Regions from separate parts of the Blastococcus sp. SYSU DS0533 genome, predicted to be linked through region 1. Evidence: riboswitches for the same ligand, from Rfam matches in the RefSeq annotation. Region 1 holds a riboswitch; each other region holds the start of a gene.
The links. A riboswitch is a leader RNA that binds a small molecule or an ion and turns the genes downstream of it on or off. The one in region 1 is predicted to bind cyclic di-AMP.
Positions count from the first base shown of each region.

Region 2: another riboswitch for cyclic di-AMP. It lies ahead of ACI79W_RS06980 (C40 family peptidase); the one in region 1 lies ahead of ACI79W_RS16910 (NlpC/P60 family protein).
Region 3: another riboswitch for cyclic di-AMP. It lies ahead of ACI79W_RS03315 (hypothetical protein); the one in region 1 lies ahead of ACI79W_RS16910 (NlpC/P60 family protein).

Region 1 covers NZ_JBJGZZ010000016.1:83,624-89,059, forward strand. The annotation lists gene ACI79W_RS16900 (D-alanyl-D-alanine carboxypeptidase family protein) at 27-1,772, shown strand; gene ACI79W_RS16905 (hypothetical protein) at 1,861-2,175, shown strand; cyclic di-AMP (ydaO/yuaA leader) riboswitch at 2,390-2,536, shown strand; gene ACI79W_RS16910 (NlpC/P60 family protein) at 2,553-3,626, shown strand; gene ACI79W_RS16915 (EamA family transporter) at 3,696-4,643, opposite strand; gene ACI79W_RS16920 (LysR family transcriptional regulator) at 4,714-5,436, shown strand, end outside.
Region 2 covers NZ_JBJGZZ010000004.1:109,107-114,542, reverse strand. The annotation lists gene ACI79W_RS06995 (hypothetical protein) at 1-26, opposite strand, end outside; gene ACI79W_RS06990 (biotin carboxylase N-terminal domain-containing protein) at 123-872, opposite strand; gene ACI79W_RS06985 (helix-turn-helix transcriptional regulator) at 1,296-1,949, shown strand; cyclic di-AMP (ydaO/yuaA leader) riboswitch at 2,316-2,472, shown strand; gene ACI79W_RS06980 (C40 family peptidase) at 2,489-3,010, shown strand; gene ACI79W_RS06975 (hemerythrin domain-containing protein) at 3,060-3,542, opposite strand; gene ACI79W_RS06970 (Rieske 2Fe-2S domain-containing protein) at 3,539-4,477, opposite strand; gene ACI79W_RS06965 (SMP-30/gluconolactonase/LRE family protein) at 4,579-5,436, shown strand, end outside.
Region 3 covers NZ_JBJGZZ010000002.1:40,797-46,232, reverse strand. The annotation lists gene ACI79W_RS03320 (hypothetical protein) at 508-804, shown strand; gene ACI79W_RS03315 (hypothetical protein) at 824-1,699, opposite strand; cyclic di-AMP (ydaO/yuaA leader) riboswitch at 1,953-2,091, opposite strand; gene ACI79W_RS03310 (bifunctional 3'-5' exonuclease/DNA polymerase) at 2,254-3,870, opposite strand; gene ACI79W_RS03305 (DNA-directed RNA polymerase subunit alpha C-terminal domain-containing protein) at 3,883-4,491, opposite strand; gene ACI79W_RS03300 (saccharopine dehydrogenase family protein) at 4,543-5,436, opposite strand, start outside.

The DNA.
Region 1 (5,436 bases):
CGGCCGTTCACTGGAGGTGGTCGGCGATGCCCGCGCGCTCCCCGGCGCGCCCGCCCGGCCGGTGCCGGCGGCGGGCGGCGGTCGCCGCCCTCGCGGCGTGCGTGGCGGTGCTGCTGCCGGTCGGCCCGGCCGCAGCCGCACCCAGCGACCAGCCCGGCGGCACCTCTGGTGTGCTGGAGAGCCGCGACCTGGACCGGCTGCAGCGGCGCGCCGCGGAGGTGCAGGACGAGCTGCGGGCCCGCCAGGCCGAGGTCGTCGCCGCCCGCGAGGCGCTGGCCAGGGCCCAGCGCGCCGTGGACGAGGCGCAGGCGGTCCTCGACGAGGCGCGGGGCGTGCTGGCCGGGCACCAGCGGGAGGTGGCGGACTACGCCGCCGCCGTCTACCGGGACGGCGGCGCCCTCACCCCGCTGACCCTGCTGCTCAGCGGCGGCGACCCCGGGGAGGTGCTCTCCGGCCTCGGGTTCCTCGACGTGGTCGACGCGCACGCCGGCCGGGTGATCGGCGTCGCGGAGGACCACCGGCGCGGCGCGCTCGACGAGCAGGCGCGCGCCCAGGCCGCCCTCGACCAGGCCCGCGCGCGGGCCGACCAGGTGCGCGCACGGGTGGCCGAGCTCGCGGCGGCGGCCGAGGCGGTCACCGCCGAGCTCGGCGACGCGCTCGCCGTCGTCGACGGGCAGCTGGCCCAGCTGCAGCAGGAGCAGCTCGCGGTCAACGAGCAGACGGCGGCCAGCTGGCGGGCCTACGTCGAGCAGCTCCGGGCCGCGGGCCTGGCGGAGGTGCCGGCGTCGGCGCTGCGCGACCCGGAGCGGGGCCTGCCTGACCGCCTGGTGCCGGTGGGCGAGGGCGGGGGCGGGGCCCAGCGCGGGGTGGCCCAGCTGCCCGGTCGGCCCACCTCGCTGCTCGTCCTGCCCGCGGAGACGCTGGCGGCGGTCGGCGGCGCGATGGAGGCGCTGGGGCAGCCCTACGCCCCCGGGACGGCGGGGCCGGACTCCTGGGACTGCGGTTCCCTCGTGCAGGCGGTGTACGGCCGGACCGGGATCCCCCTGCCGGCGACGCAGGGCGAGCTGTTCGCGCGGACCGTGCCCGTCGCCCCGGCGGACGTGCTCCCCGGCGACCTGGTCTTCCTCGGCTCGCCGGAGTCCGGGCTCGGGCACGTGGGCATCGCGCTGGACCCCAGGACGATGCTCACCGCCGACGCCCGGGCCGGGGCCGTGGTGGTGCGGACGCTCCCCGGCGACCAGGTGCTCGGCGTCGGTCGCCCGGTGCTGGGCCAGCGCCCGCCCGTCGCCGTGCCCGAGCCGACCGCCGGCGCGCTGCGGACCGAGTGCGGGAACACCGTCTACCCGCCCAGCTACGACGGCGGCCGGGCCTGGGGCGGCTACCCGAACGGCCTGATCCCGCCCAGCGCGATGTGCCCCCTGGGCGTCGGCGGGCACACGCTGCGGTGCGACGCGGCCGCGGCCTACCGGGCCATGGCGGCGGCCTACGCCGCCGACTTCGGGCGCCCGCTCTGCATCACCGACTCCTACCGGACCTACGCCGGCCAGGTGAAGCTGTACGGGGAGAAGCCGGCCCTGGCGGCGATCCCGGGCACCAGCAACCACGGCTGGGGGCTCGCGGTGGACCTGTGCGGCGGCATCCAGTCCTTCGGCACGCCGCAGTACGCGTGGATGGTCGCCAACGCCGGCCGGTTCGGTTTCCTCCACCCGACGTGGGCCGATCCGGGCAACGGGCGCGAGGAGCCGTGGCACTGGGAGTACGCCGGCAGCTGACGCCGTCCGGGCCGCGCCGGCACCGCGCGCGGAAATGTCGGTGAGCTCTCCTAGCGTGCGCAGCGACCCACGGAGGAGAGAAGAAGCCATGCTCATCGACTGCGACACCTGCACCGCCCGCGGGAACGGCTGCGCCGACTGCGTCGTGACCGTGCTGCTCGGGGCCCCGCCGGGATGGCAGGGGGTGGACCCGGTGGTCGTGCCCATGACCGGGCGCGCTCGCAGCGGTCCGGCCGCCGAGGACGTCGTCGTCCCGCCGCCGGGCGTGGTGGTGGAGTTCGACGACGTGGAACGGCGGGCCGTGCGAGCTCTCGCCGAGGGCGGTCTGGTGCCCCCGCTGCGGCACCCGGACGGTGCCGGCGGTCACGACGGCGGGCGGTCCCCGGGCCGGCGCACGGGGTGACCGGCGGCCCGTCCCGACGGCGGCCGCTACACAGCGTCAGGGGGCTCGGCCCGGAGGCGCGCCGCTGACCTGGGGATCCTCGTCGCAGGGGTTTCTCCCGCCACCATTTGTCACGGTCACATCGCGGTCGTTAGGGTTCTCGCCGTCCGGCCGGGTGGTTGTCATCCGTCGATGGATGGCCTCGACCGGACACCGCCTAATCACCGCCGGGCGCGCACCACTGGCGCCCGAGGTGTACCGGGGACCCACCGCAGTTCCGGGGTGAGTTCTCCCGCAGCCGGTCCGCCGGTGCGGGGGATAGGGCCAGTCTTCCCAGCCCGAACCCGTCAGCTAACTCGGTCGGCGGTCGCAGAGGAAGAAACGGAGAGCCGCCGCTCGTGGCGACCCCTCACGCAGTGCTGACCCACGCCCCCGCACAGCTCCACCCCGCCGACCGGTGCAGCTCGCGCGCCCGTCGCCTCGGCCCGCTGCGATCGGGTTTCCTGGTCACCGCCGTCACCGCCGTCACCGTCACCATCCTCCCGGGCGCGGCGTCTGCCGTCCCCGGCACGGCCGACGCGGTCGCCGCCCAGGTGGCCGAGGCCAGCCACGAGCTCGAGGTCGTCTCCGAGCAGCTGAACGAGGCCCGGGTCGTCCTGGCCCGCCACCAGGACGAGGCCGAGGCCGCCGACGAGGCTGCTGCCGCGGCGGAGGCCCGGATCGGTTCCCTCGACGGGCACATCCGCCGGCTGGCCCGCAGCGCCTACACCGGCAGCGGCATGTCGCAGCTCGACGTCCTGCTGACCAGCGACTCGGCGGAGCACCTCGTCGACCAGCTCGGCATCCTCGACGCCATCGCCGGCCACACGAACGCGGTGCTCACCGAGGTGTCGCGGGCCGCCGCGGACGCGGAGCGGTCCCGCGACGCCGCCGAGGAGGCCGCCGCCGAGGCGGAGCGCACGGTTGAGCAGATCGCCGCCCAGCAGGAGGAGCTGGAGGTGAAGATCGCCGACTACCAGCGCCGCTACGAGGCGCTCACCGCTCCTCAGCAGGAGCAGGTGGCGCAGGCGCACGGCGGCGCCGCCCTGCCGGCCCCGAGCGCCGTCACCGCGCCGAGTTCCGCCGCCCAGGTCGCGGTGAACACCGCGCTCGCCCAGATCGGCGATCCCTACGTCTGGGGCGCCGGTGGTCCCAACGCCTTCGACTGCTCGGGCCTGACCTCCTACGCCTACGCCGCGGCCGGCGTGACGCTGCCGCACTCCAGCCGGTCGCAGAGCCAGATGGGCACGCCCGTCTCGCGCAGCGAGCTGCAGCCGGGCGACCTGGTCTTCTTCTACAGCCCGGTGAGCCACGTCGGCATGTACATCGGCAACGGCCAGATGGTGCACGCCTCCACCTCCGGCCAGCCGGTGAAGGTGGCGAGCCTGGACTCGATGGGCAGCTACAACGGCGCCCGGCGCATCGCCGGCTGACGGCGCCGGACCGCTCGGAGGGCCGGTGATCCCGACCGGGGTCACCGGCCCTCGTGGGCCCCGGGCGGGTCAGGTGACCGACGGGGTCGTCCCGGCGACCTCGGTCAGACCGGAGGGGACATCGGCCACGGACGAGCGCGGCCGGGCCACCGCGACGGCGGCCGCGTTCGCCACGACGATGAGCGCGATCCCCGCCCACTCGTGGCCCCGCAAGCCCTGGCCCAGCAGGACGATGCCGACCAGCGCCGCCAGCACCGGGTGCACGCTCATGAAGACGCCGAAGAAGCGAGGCGGGACGACACGCAGGGCGGTCAGGTCCGCCGCGTAGGGGACCACCGACGAGAGCACGCCCGCCGCCACGGCGTAGCCGAGCGCCGCCCCGGTGAGCCTGCCGTCCACCGCCATGGGCACCAGCACGGGGAGGAAGGCCAGGGCGCACAGGCCGGTTCCGAGCGCGGGGGCCTGCAGCCCGGGCAGGCGCAGTCCGGCGACGCGGTTCAGGAGGATGTAGGCCGCCCAGCACGCCGCGGCGACCAACCCGAGCCCGACGCCCAGGTGGTCGCTGGCGGGCCCGGGCAGGATCAGGACGTAGACCCCGCCTGCCGCACCGCAGCCGATCAGGAGATCCCACCGGGAGCGCGACCCGGCCAGTGCGACGGCGAGCGGCCCCAGGAACTCCAGCGTCACCGCGAGCCCGAGCCCGATGCGCTCGATCGCCGTGTACAGCGCCAGGTTCATGCAGCCGAACACCGCTGCGAGCAGCAGGACCGGCCACCACTGAGCCCACGTCATCCGCCGCAGCGGTGGTCGGGCGACCGGGAGCAGCACCGCCGCGGCCACCACCTGGCGCACGGCGACGACGCCGGGTGGCCCGATCGCGCCGAAGGCGTGGGCGCCGAGCGCGGCGCCCACCTGGTTGCTCAGGGCGCTGCCGAGCATGGTCGCCACGCCGCCGGCGAGGGGGTGCCCACGTGCGGGCCGGCCGGGCCGGACGGAGTCCCGGGAGGGTGCGGTCACCTGGCGGAGTATCGGCACGTCGGGCGCACAGCGGAAATGCCGGACACGCACCCGGCCATACGCTCGGCGCATGAGTGCGGAAGTGCGGCAGCTGCGGGCGCTGGTCGCTGTCGTGGACGCCGGCACCTTCACCGGTGCCGCCGACCTGCTGGGCACCTCGCAGGCATCGGTGTCCCGGTCCGTGGCAGCGCTGGAACGGGGCATCGGTGCGCGCGTGCTGCGGCGCACCACCCGGGAGGTGTCGCTGACGGTGGTCGGGAGCCGGGTGCTCGCCCACGCGCGGCGGGTGCTCGAGGAGGTGGCCGCGATCCAGCGTGCCGCTGAGGAGACCCGGCCTGACGTGCGGGTCGGGTACGCCTGGGCCGCGCTGGGGCGGCACACCACCGCGGTGCAGCGCCGCTGGTCGCGTGCCCACCCCGGATCGACGCTCGTGTTCGTCCAGTCCAACACCCCGACCGCGGGGCTCACCGAGGGGCTGGCCGACGTGAGCGTGCTCCGCCGTCCCGTGACCGATCCCCGGCTGGGGAGCGCGCTGCTCGGGACGGAGCGGCGCTACGCCGCCGTCGCCGCCGACGACCCGCTGGCCCGCCGGCGCACCCTCGCGCTGCCCGACTTCGCCGGTCGCACCGTCGCCGTCGACACCCTGACCGGGACGACCACCGGCGAGCTGTGGTCACCGCCGGCGGCGCCGGCCGTCACGCGTGCCGTCCGCGGTGTCGACGAGTGGCTCACCGTCATCGCCGCGGGCCAGGCCATGGGCATCACCGCCGGGGCGACGGCCCGGCAGCACCCG
Region 2 (5,436 bases), on a different contig from region 1:
GCGATGAGCTTCCGCATCATTCCCATGTCTGCCTCCTCGTCGTCGCACCGGCTGCCGCCGGCGCAGTGCTCGTCGTCCTCCGTGCCCCGCCGCGCGGCCCGTCAACCACCCGAGCGGGTGGTTCACCAGGTGTCGACGTGCGGGCGAACCCGCCCCGCCGGCCGCGGCGTGGCGGCGACTTCGCGGGTGAGCGTGGCGATCCAGCGGCGCGTGTCGGCCGGGTCGATGACGTCGTCGATCTCCCAGTGGGCGGCGACGTTGAGCCCGCGGCCCTTCTCGTAGGCGGCGGCGACGGCGGCCTCGTAGGCGGCCTGCCGCTCGGCGTCGTCCTCGATGGCGGCGAGCTCCCGGCGCATGCCGAGCCGGACCGCACCCTCCAGGCCCATCGGCCCGAACTCGCTGGTGGGCCAGCCGACGGTGAACCGCGGCACCTTGGTGCTACCGCCGGCCATGGCTTGCGCGCCCAGGCCGTAGGCCTTGCGGAGGACGACCGTCCCGATCGGCACCGAGAGGTTGGCGCCGATGAGCGCCTTGTCACCCAGGACGGCGAGGTCTTCGGGGGCCGGCCCCACGACGGTGACGCCGGCGTCCGCGCAGGCCCGGGTCAGGTCGGGGGTCTCGGAGAGGAAGCCGTAACCGGGGTGCACGAAGGCGCAGTCGGTGGCGAGCGCGGCCTCGACGATCGCCGCGGGGTCGAGATAGGCCGCCGGCCCGCTCCCGAGGAGGACGTGCGCCTCGTCGGCGGCGGCGACGTGCGGTGCGTCGGGCTCGTCGGCGGCGGTGACGGCGACCGAGGCCCATCCCTCGGCGGCGGCGGCGCGGGCGATGCGGACGGCGATCTCGCCGCGGTTGGCGATCAGCAGGCGGGCCACCCGGCGATGCTGCCATGCAGCCCGTCGGTGCTGTGGTGGCGGTGACCGTGGGCAGGCCCCTGTCGCGGACCCGCCGGGGGCGACTGCTGCCCCGGCCGGAGCGGGAGAGGTTGCTCGAGGACAGTCGCCCTCTGCCCCGCGGGCGTGGGCAGAGACCCAAGCGCCCGACCCCCACACCCACCCGCGGCACAGTCGCCCTCTGCCCCGCGGGCGTGGGCAGGGACCCAAGCGCCCGACCCCCACACCCACCCGCGGCACAGTCGCCCTCTGCCCCGCGGGCGTGGGCAGGGACCCAAGCGCCCGACCCCCACACCCACCCCCGGCACAGTCGCCCTCTGCCCCGCGGATGTGGGCACAGAGCGACTGTCCACAGAAGGGCACATGGGGTCGCTCCTCACCGCGCCCGGCGGACACGCTCGGCGAGTGCGGGACGACGGGGTTGCACGGGACTTCGATCTCTGCGGACTGCTGCGGCGGATCCGCCGCCGGGCCGACCTCTCCCAGCGGGAGCTGGCGGAGCGGCTGGGCCTCTCGAAGTCCACCGTGGCCGCCGTGGAGGCCGGTGCCCGCGGCGTGGACGCCCGGCTGCTCGCAGCAGCCGCGGAGCTGGCCGGTCTCCGGCTCGGCCTGCTCGACGAGGCGGGTCACCGGGTGGAGCGCATGGCACCGGGCACCGTCCGCGACAGGGCCGGCCGGCGGTTCCCCGCCCACCTGGACACGATGCTCAGCGAGGAGCGCGCGTGGCGGTGGGAGCACCGGCCCGGGCGACCGCGACCGACGTACACCTTCGACCGGCGGAGTCCCTGGGAGGACGCAGCCGACCGCGCCCGCGGCCGCCCGGACGACCACCTCGTCTCCCAGCCTGGCGACGCGCCGGAGGAGCGCGCCGCGGCCCGGCGGGCCGCCGCCGCGCGACGGCGGCAGGAGGAGCGGCAGCGGCGCTTCGAGTCCGGGGCCTTCCGGCACCTCGACGACGGCTGGACGTGCACGTGCCCGCCGGCGTGCGACGACCTCGACGACGGCAACGGCCGGCCGGCGCACGCCGCGGAGTGCCCGTGCGGCTGCGACGTCGGCTGAACGCCGGGACCGCGGCGCCACGCCGGGCTGCGCGCCGCGGCCCCGCCTCGCCGATCCACGTCGGCCGGCACCCCGCTCCAGCTCCTGGCTACGGCGCCGCTCGATTCGTGCACGCAGCGTTGAGCCACGCCGTCGACAGGAGAAGTACCCGGCCGACAGCAGTGCGTGACGGGATGCCGGTCCAGCGCTCCGGCGGCCGGCGCAACCCCGGTGGTCGGCTGGCGAGTCGCGGTCGGCGCGACGGGCCGGGCAGCACCCGGGAGCGCCGGCGGGCGGCGTGTCGGTCGCGTTGTGACCTTTCCGTGACCGACCTAGCGTTCCCCGCGGTCCGGCCGGGACCCGCCGTCACCACCCCCGGTGACACCCGGACGGACACCGCCGAACCGGGCGCCGGCACCCGCCGTCGTCCGGACCGGGGACCCACCGCAGTCCTGGGGTGAAGCGCCACCGGCCAGTCCGGGGCGCCGGGCGCGTTCCCCGCCCGAACCCGTCAGCTCACCCGGTAGGCGGTCACGGAGAACAAGGAGAAGCCGTCGTCCATGACGACCACTCGCACGTCCACGAACCGTCGTTCCGTCCGCGGGGCCGCCCTCGCCCTGCTCACCGGTGCCGGCATCGCCCTCACCCCGTTCGCCGCCACCGCCTCCACCGGTGACGGCGGGGGCGGCGGTACCGGCACCGTCGTCACCAGCACCGTCGTCGCCCCCAACCACGCCGCGCAGGTCGCCGTCGACACGGCCCTGGCCCAGCAGGGCAAGCCCTACGTCTGGGGCGGCACCGGCCCGGGCGGCTACGACTGCTCGGGCCTGACGTGGTCGGCCTACCAGGCGGCGGGCGTGGAGATCCCGCGGACCTCGCGCGCCCAGTCGACCGCCGGGGTCTACGTCGACCGCGCGAACCTGCAGCCCGGCGACCTGATCTTCTTCTACGACCCGGTGGGCCACGTCGGCATGTACATCGGCGACGGCCTGATGGTCCACTCCTCGACCTACGGCAACCCCGTCGCGGTCGTGCCCGTGGACTCCATGTGGGGCTACAACACCGCGCGTCGCATCGTCTGACGGCTCGGTTCCCCGGCCGTGCCCGCACGGCCGGGGAACGGCCGCTCGGCTACACGTGACGCAGCGTCGCCCGCTTCAGCCGCACGATGAGCCGCATCGCGCCGGACTCCTCGAGCTCCCGCTTCCGGGCACGCAGCTGCTCGCCGAGCTGCTCGAGGCGCTCCTCCCCCAGGGCGTGCGACTGGGGGAACATCCGCTGCTCCTCCTCCATCGTGTGGTGGCGCACCGTCTTCTCGAGCATCCGCACCTCGGTGCTGAACTCCGGGTCGGTGACGTCCATGCGCATGACGGTGGCGACCTGGTCGTCGATCTGCCGGTGCTCGGCATGCGCGAGCGCCAGCAGCGGCGAGACGTCGGGCACCGCCGGGTAGAACAGCTCGTCCTCGATCTGCGCGTGGACCTCGATCTCGCGCAGGAACCGGTCGCGCAGCTCCTCCCGCCGGCCGGCCTGGCCGTCGGTGGTCTCCGCCAGCTCGCGGAGCAGCCCGCGCAGCACGTCGTGGTGCGCGATCAGAACCTCGTCGGCCTTCACCGGGACGCCTCCTCCACCGTCGTGACCGCCGTCGGGGTGCGCCAGCGGGCCCGCCGCCGCACCTCCACCGCGCCGTCGCGGACCCGGGTGTCGTAGCAGGGCAGCGGAGCCGTGGCCGGCCCCTGCGCCGGCTCCCCAGTGTCGACGTCGAACCGCGACCCGTGCCACGGGCAGACCAGCTCGTCGCGGTGCAGCCAGCCCTCGGCCATCGGGCCGCCCAGGTGCGGGCAGCGACCGGCGAGCGCCCGCACCTCGTCGTCGCTGCGGACCAGCACCACCGGGACGCCGTCGGCCGCGACCTCCACCGGCTCGCGGTCGGGGAGGTCGGCGAGGCGGGCCACCGGGGTGAACACCCGCGGGGACCGCCCGGCCGCGGAGTGGTCGACGCCGAGCCGGTGGCGGTAGGAGAGCACCCCGCCCAGGTAGCCGCTGGCGAGCACGAGGGCGTAGCCGGCGGCTGCGGTCACCCGCGCCCGCCCGGGACGACCGCGGCCCCGGTCGGCGAACGACCAGGTGTAGAGCGCCAGCGCGGTGCTGTTGAGCCCACCGTGGACCATGCCTACCCGGCGGGCCTCGTCGTGGGCGTGCTGCCAGTCGGTCAGCCCGGTCGCCGCCGCGCCGACGGCACCGGCGATCCCGAGCCCGACCACCGTGCGCGCCGCCTGCCCGGCACCCGGGCCCCCGCGGCCGGCGGCGGCCAGGCCGTCGAGCAGGGCGGCCGCGCTCCACGAACCGATCGGCACGGTGACCAGGAACGGGTGCAGCGGGTGGCCGAACCAGACGCCGTGCAGCAGGTCCTGCAGCGGGCGGGCGTAGCGGCCGGCCAGCAGGAACGTCAGCGAGATCCCGTGCTCCACCTGGTAGCCGGGCGCGTCGAGCACCTGCCACGCCTCGACGCGGCGCACCGCGCGCTCGAGGAGGCCCCGGACGCTCACGGCTGCACGTCTTCCGTCGGCATGGAGCGACCGTGCCCACGCCGGCGGAGGGGAAAACAGGAGGTGGTCGGCGGGTGCGGGAGGTCGTAGCGTCCCGCGGCATGGCTGATCGAGCGTTCCGGACGGTGCTGGAGGGCGGTTCCTACTTCGAGGCGCCGCGGTGGCGCGACGGGCAGTGGTGGGTGTCGGACTTCTACCGGCGCACCGTCAGCCGGGTCGCCCCGGGCGGCCCGGAGACCGTCGTCCTCGAGGTGGAGGCGCAGCCCTCGGGGCTGGGCTGGCTCCCCGACGGCTCGCTGCTCGTCGTCTCGATGAAGGACCACCGGCTGCTGCGGGTCACCGACGGCGAGGTGACCACCCACGCCGACCTCTCCGCCGTCTGCAGGGGGCACCTCAACGACATGGTGGTCGACACCGCCGGCCGGGCCTACGTCGGCGACTTCGGCTTCGACCTCATGGGCGGCGGGGCGCCCGCCCCGGCGTCGGTCAAGCGGGTCGACCCCGACGGCACGGTGACCGTCGTCGCCGAGGGGCTGCGCTTCCCGAACGGCTCGGTGATCACCCCCGACGGCGGCACGCTGCTCGTCGGCGAGACGTGGGGCAACCGCTTCTCGGCCTTCGACATCGCCACCGACGGCTCGCTGGGCCCGCGGCGCACGTGGGCGGAGTTCGGCCCCGAGCCGGTGGGCGGCTCGGTCGAGGAGCTGCTGGGCCAGGTCGTCGTCGCCCCGGACGGGTGCACCCTCGACGCCGAGGGGCACGTGTGGGTGGCCGACGGCTTCGGCTCCCGGGTGCTGCGGGTCGCGCCCGGCGGGCAGGTGGTCGAGGAGATCGCCGCGCCGGACGGCCTGGGCACCTACGCCTGCACGCTCGGTGGCGACGACGGCCGCACCCTGCTGCTGTGCTGCGCCCCCGACTTCTACGAGCACACGCGGGCGGCCGCGCGGGAGGCGGTGCTG
Region 3 (5,436 bases), on a different contig from region 1:
GCCGGCAGCTTCTCGTAGGGTGCCTCGCGGGCCCTCCGGCTTCGACCCCGTCCCCACCGGCAGGCGCACCCGCGTCGTCCTCGTCACCGGCGCGGGCTCCCGGCTCGGCGAGGAGACGGCCCGCCAGTTCGCCGCCCTCGGCACGACCTCGCGCTCTGCGCCCGGCGCACCGACCGGCTCGACGCCCTGGCCGAGGAGATCCGCTCGGCCACCGGTCGGCGGGTGGAGATCGCCGCCCTCGACATCACCGACGCCGACGCGGGTCCCGCGGTCTTCGCCGCGTTCGCCGGGGCGTTCGGCGCACCGACCGGGTGGCCCTCGACGCCGGGCTCGGGAAGGGCGCTGCCCCGGGGACCGGCCGCGCCGACGTCGACCGCGAGACGGGGGTGACCAACTCCGCCGGCGCGCTGGCCCAGACCGAGGCGGCGCCGGAGATCTTCCGCCGGCAGGGCCGCGGACACCTGGTGCTGATCCCCTCGGGCGGCGCTGCGCGGCATGCGCCGGTCGATGACCACCTACGCCGCCACCACGGCCGGCGTCGCCTCGCTCGCCGAGGGCGTGCGCAGCGAGTGCATCCCCGGTGCGGACGTCCCGGTCGTCCACCCCGGCTGCATCCGCTCGGAGATCAACCAGCACGTGCAGCAGCGCACCCGCTGCATGGTCGACACACCGACCGGTGTCCGGGCGGTGGTGGCCGCCGTCGAGGCCCGGCGGACCACGGCGTACGTCCCGGCGTGGCCCTGGGCGCCGATCGGGCTCGCCATGCGGGTGCTGCCCCTGTCCGTGGTCCGCCGGCTCACCTAGGCACCCGGCGCACGGGGGATCAGTTGTAGTTCACGTGCACGTGGTCGAAGTGGTTGGCCGTCGCGCTCCCGCGGTTCTCCATGGCCTTCCAGGAACCGCCCGGCGAGGACAGCATCCGCTGCTGCCAGATGAGGTAGTCCACGCCGAGCTCGTCCCAGTGCGCCCGGTGGTACTCGACGATCGCGTCGCCCAGGGCGGCGTTCGACATCACCATGTAGTCGAGCGCCAGACCCGAGGGGTGCCCGCCCGGGTCGGCCGCGCTGGCGCGGGTGCCACCGAGGGTGATCCCCGCGGCACCGGGCACGTTGCTGACCACGGCGTCGGCCGCGGCCTGGGTCTGCGGCCGGACGTTCCCGGCGGTGTTGCTGATCCGGGCCACGGCCGTGGCCGCCACCGAGGCCGCCGCGGTCGCCGCGGCCCGGGCCTGCGTCGTCGGGCTCGCCGGGGCCGCCGCCGCCTGCCGCTCGGCGGCGGCCGCCGCGGCAGCGGCCTCCTCGGCCGCCTTCTTCTCCGCCTCCGCCCGGGCCAGGGCCTCCGCCTCGGCCTTCTGCCGGTCGAGCTCGGCCTGGTCGGCCGCGGCCTGGGCCTGCTGGGCGGCGACCTGGTCGGCCTCCCGGGTGCTGCGGCTGGCTGCGAGGCCCTCCAGGGGCGCCAGGTCCTCGGTGACGTCGATCGGGCCCGACTGCGCGGACAGGCCGAGCGCCTGCGCGACGCTCACCGACTCCGAGGTGCGGGCCTCGGCCTGGGCGGTCGGCTCGACGCCGACGAGGCTGTTGACCAGGACGGCGCCGGCGACCGCGACGCCGAGGTAGAGCGCCGGTCGGCGGACGGCCGCGGGCGGGCGGCGGAGGGCGAGCGGGCCACGTCGGCCGGTGGTGGTGCTGCGAGGGTCCATGGTGTTCGGGTGCTCCGGGGTGTGAGCGCGACCGGCCGCCGGAGGGCGGGTCGCGGAGGATGCGGACAGCGGGCCCGGGCGCGGGTCACGGGGCCGCCGGGCACCGGGGGGGCCGGTGCGGCTCGACGGCGGGCGACCGGCGGGACGCCGGGCAGCGCGTGCGATCAGATCCGCGGACGCGCCCGGAGGCGGCGGTGCCGGCGGGCGCAGGGTCGTGCGGCGGTGCAGGGGCGCGCCATGCGGCGGCTCTCCGTTTCTTCCGTCTGCCGCCTACCGGGTTAGCTGACGGATTCGGGCGGGAAGCGGCCCTACCCGCGGCGGGACGTGCCCGGCGCAGGATTCACCCCAGTGCTGCGGTGGGTCCCCGGCTCGCCCCGGAAGGCGACTCGGCGGCGCCCGGCGGACCTCCCCGGTGGGGAGTGAACGACCGTCCGGGCCCAGCCACCGTAACCGCCGTTATGCAGTCGTGACAATCAGCAGGCGCGGAATTCCACGACGTGATGTGTGTCGCGGTGACCTGCACCGCCGGTCGGTGGTGTATCGCGCGCGAATCGTCAGCCGGCGTCGGCCCAGGACCGAACGACGGCCACGTCGAGCGGGAAGTCGACGGGGAAGGCGCCGAACAGGAGCCGGCCTGCGGTCGACGCAGCGGCACGGACCGCGCCGGCCACCTCGCCGGCCAGGTGGTCGGGCGTGTGCACCACCACCTCGTCGTGCAGGAAGAACGCCAGGTGCGGCCGCGCCCCCACGTCGCCCTCCCCACCGAGCCGCCAGAGCCGGTTGCGGAGGTCGGCCAGCCAGCACAGCGCCCACTCCGCCCCGGTGCCCTGGACGACGAAGTTGCGGGTGAACCGGCCCCAGGCGCGGCGGGCCCGGTCGCCCTCCTCGTGCGGCCACGCCCCCGGGAGCGGCGACCCCCGCCCGAGCAGGGTGTGCACCACCTCTCCGCGCTCGCCGGTCCGGGCGGCCTCCTCCACCAGGCCGACGGCCCGGGGGTAGCGCCGGGCCAGGCGGGGCAGCATCCGCCCGCTCTCACCCCGGGTGCCGCCGTACATCGCACCCAGGATGCCGAGCTTGGCCTCCGCCCGCGTGGCCACGGTGCCGGCGGCGACCATCCCCTCGTACAGGTCGGCGGCGCGCGCGGCCTCGGCCATGGCGCCGTCGCCGCTCATGCCGGCCAGCACCCGCGGCTCGAGCTGGGCGACGTCGGCGACGACGAACCGCCACCCCTCGTCCGCCACCGCCGCGGGCCGGACGACGGTCGGCACCGACAGCGCCCCGCCCCCGGAGGAGGCCCACCGCCCGGTCACCACCCCGCCGGGCACGAAGACGGCGCGGAAGCGGCCGTCGCGCACCCACGTGTCCAGCCAGGTCCACCCGTTGGCCGTCAGCAGCCGCGAGAGCCTGCGGTACTCCAGCAGCGCCGGGATCCCCGGGTGGTCGAGCTGCTCCAGCGTCCAGGAGCGGGTGTCGGCGACCGGCAGGCCGATGTGCTGCAGCACCCGGAGCAGCTCACCGGGCGAGTCCGGGTTGAGGGCGGGGGCGCCGAACGACGCGCGGATCTCCCCCAGCAGCCGCTCGAGGACCGCCGGGCGCCCACCCGGCAGCGGTCGCGCCCCCAGCAGGCCGGTGAGCAGACGCTCGTGCACGTCGGCCCGCCAGGGCAGGCCGGTGTGCGTCAGCTCGGCGGCCACCAGCCCGCCGGAGGACTCCGCGGCGAGGAGCAGGGCCAGCCGGTCCCGCTGCGGGGAGGCGGCCAGCACCGCCTGCTGGCGCCGGTGCTCGGCGAGCGGGTCCAGCAGGTCGGCCGGGTCGGCGAGCGGGAACAGGGCCGACTCCGGCGGCGGGCCGGGCTGCAGCGCGTCCCACCCCTGGGTGTCCTCCCCGGCGAGCAGGTCCTGGGCCGCGAACGGGGACCGCCGCAGGATCGCGTGGCCCAGCCGGAGGTCGGTGCAGCGCTCGACGCGCACCCCGGCCGTCAGCAGCGCGGGGTACCAGCGGGTCGTGTCGTCCCAGACCCAGCGGACGGGCGCCGCACCGCCCTCGCGCTCCGCCACGTACCCGGCGACCGCCGCGGGGTCGAGGCGGGCGCTGCCTCGACCCGCTCCGCCGGCGTCGAGGTCGACGGCCTCGACCGCGTCGCCGCTGCGCCGGAGCAGGACCCGGTCCACCTGCTGCCCCGCCTACGGGGCGGCAGGGCCACCCCGGCCGAGCAGCCGGTGCAGGCAGCGCGCCGGGAGGCCCAGGACGACCCGGGTGACGTGCACGCCCAGGCGCAGCAGATCGGCGTAGTCCGGCGGGCGGACGGCGACCGGCGGCCCGCCCGCACCGGTCGACGGGCGGGCGGCGGCGGCCGGGGTGGCCGGCGGCTGGGATCGGGAGACCGCGGGCCCGGGCTCGGCGGCCCCGGGCTCGGCGGCCCCGGGCTCCGCGGGCTCGGACGCCGCCGGGACGAGGAGGTCGACCGCCGACCGGCGCCGCGGACCCCGCAGGGAGGCGAACGACGGGATGGCCGGCGCCACCGGGCCCTCCTCCTCGGATCCCGCGTTCCCGCCGTCGGCCGGAACCGGGCCGCCGACCGCCGGCCGCGCGGGCGGCTCGGGGACGACGGCCCGGATCGCGGCGACCAGGCCGGGGCCCAGCCCGGCGACGGCGCTGAGCTCCCGGTGCGTGAGGGCGGCGAGCGCCTCGGCCTCGGTGATCCCGACGCGGGTCAGCGCGGTGACCGCCCGCGCGGGCAGCCCGAGCTCCCGGATCGTCCCCGCGGGCTGTCCCGGTGCGCTGGTCGGCATGTCGGCCAACCCTAGCGATGCCCTCCCGCCGCCGCTGCGGTGGCGGTCGGATCAGACGGCGGCCACCTCGTAGGTGTGCCCGGCTGCGCGCAGCCGCTCGACCAGCACCTCCCCCATCGCCGTCGCCGGGGTGAGCGAGCCGGCCCGGGCGGGCAACCGGTCCTCGTCGAGGGCGAGCGCCAGGGCGGCCTCGCCGAGCATGACGGCGGTGGCCTTGTAGCCCGGATCGCCGCTGCCCGCCGCGGTCGCCCGGTAGCGGCGCCCGTCCTCGGTGGTGGCGTCGACCACCATGCGGAACCACCCCTTCTCCCGGACGGCCTCGCTCGGGCCGGTGCCGGGTGCCGGCAGCACCCGGTCCAGCAGCGCGCGGGTCGGCCCGAGGCTCATGGCCGACACGGTGGCGAGCAGGCCCGCGGTCACCCCGGCGGCGGTCACCGCTCCCACCGGCCCGCGGCCGGCGCCCATGACCTCCCCGTAGCGCAGCGCCCGCCCGTAGGCCCAGTCCTGGAGGGCGTTGCTCCGACGCACGATGCGGGTGTTGAAGGGCGCCATGACGAAGGGCGCCGTCCACCGGCCGTCCGGCGTCTGCGCGGGCATGCCGGCGTCGCGCGGCTGGGGCGTGTCCGGCTCCGCCGCGCGGTCGGGGCTCAGGGCGAACGGGTCGCCCACCACCCGGCGCCTGGCCGGGTCGGCCTGGAGCGCCTCCACCTGCGCGCGCATCGAGTCGATCGTCCCGCCGCTGAACCCGCCGCGGAGGGTGGCGACCAGCTGCACGTCGGTCAGCCCCCCGGCGCCGTCGGCAGCGGCCTGCCGGCCGAGCAGGAAGACGCTCAGGTCCGAGGGGATGGAGTCGTAACCGCAGGCGTGGACGATCCGCGCGCCGGTCTCCTTCGCCGGGGCGTCGCAGCGCTCGATCGCGTCCCGGACGAAGAGCACCTCCCCGGT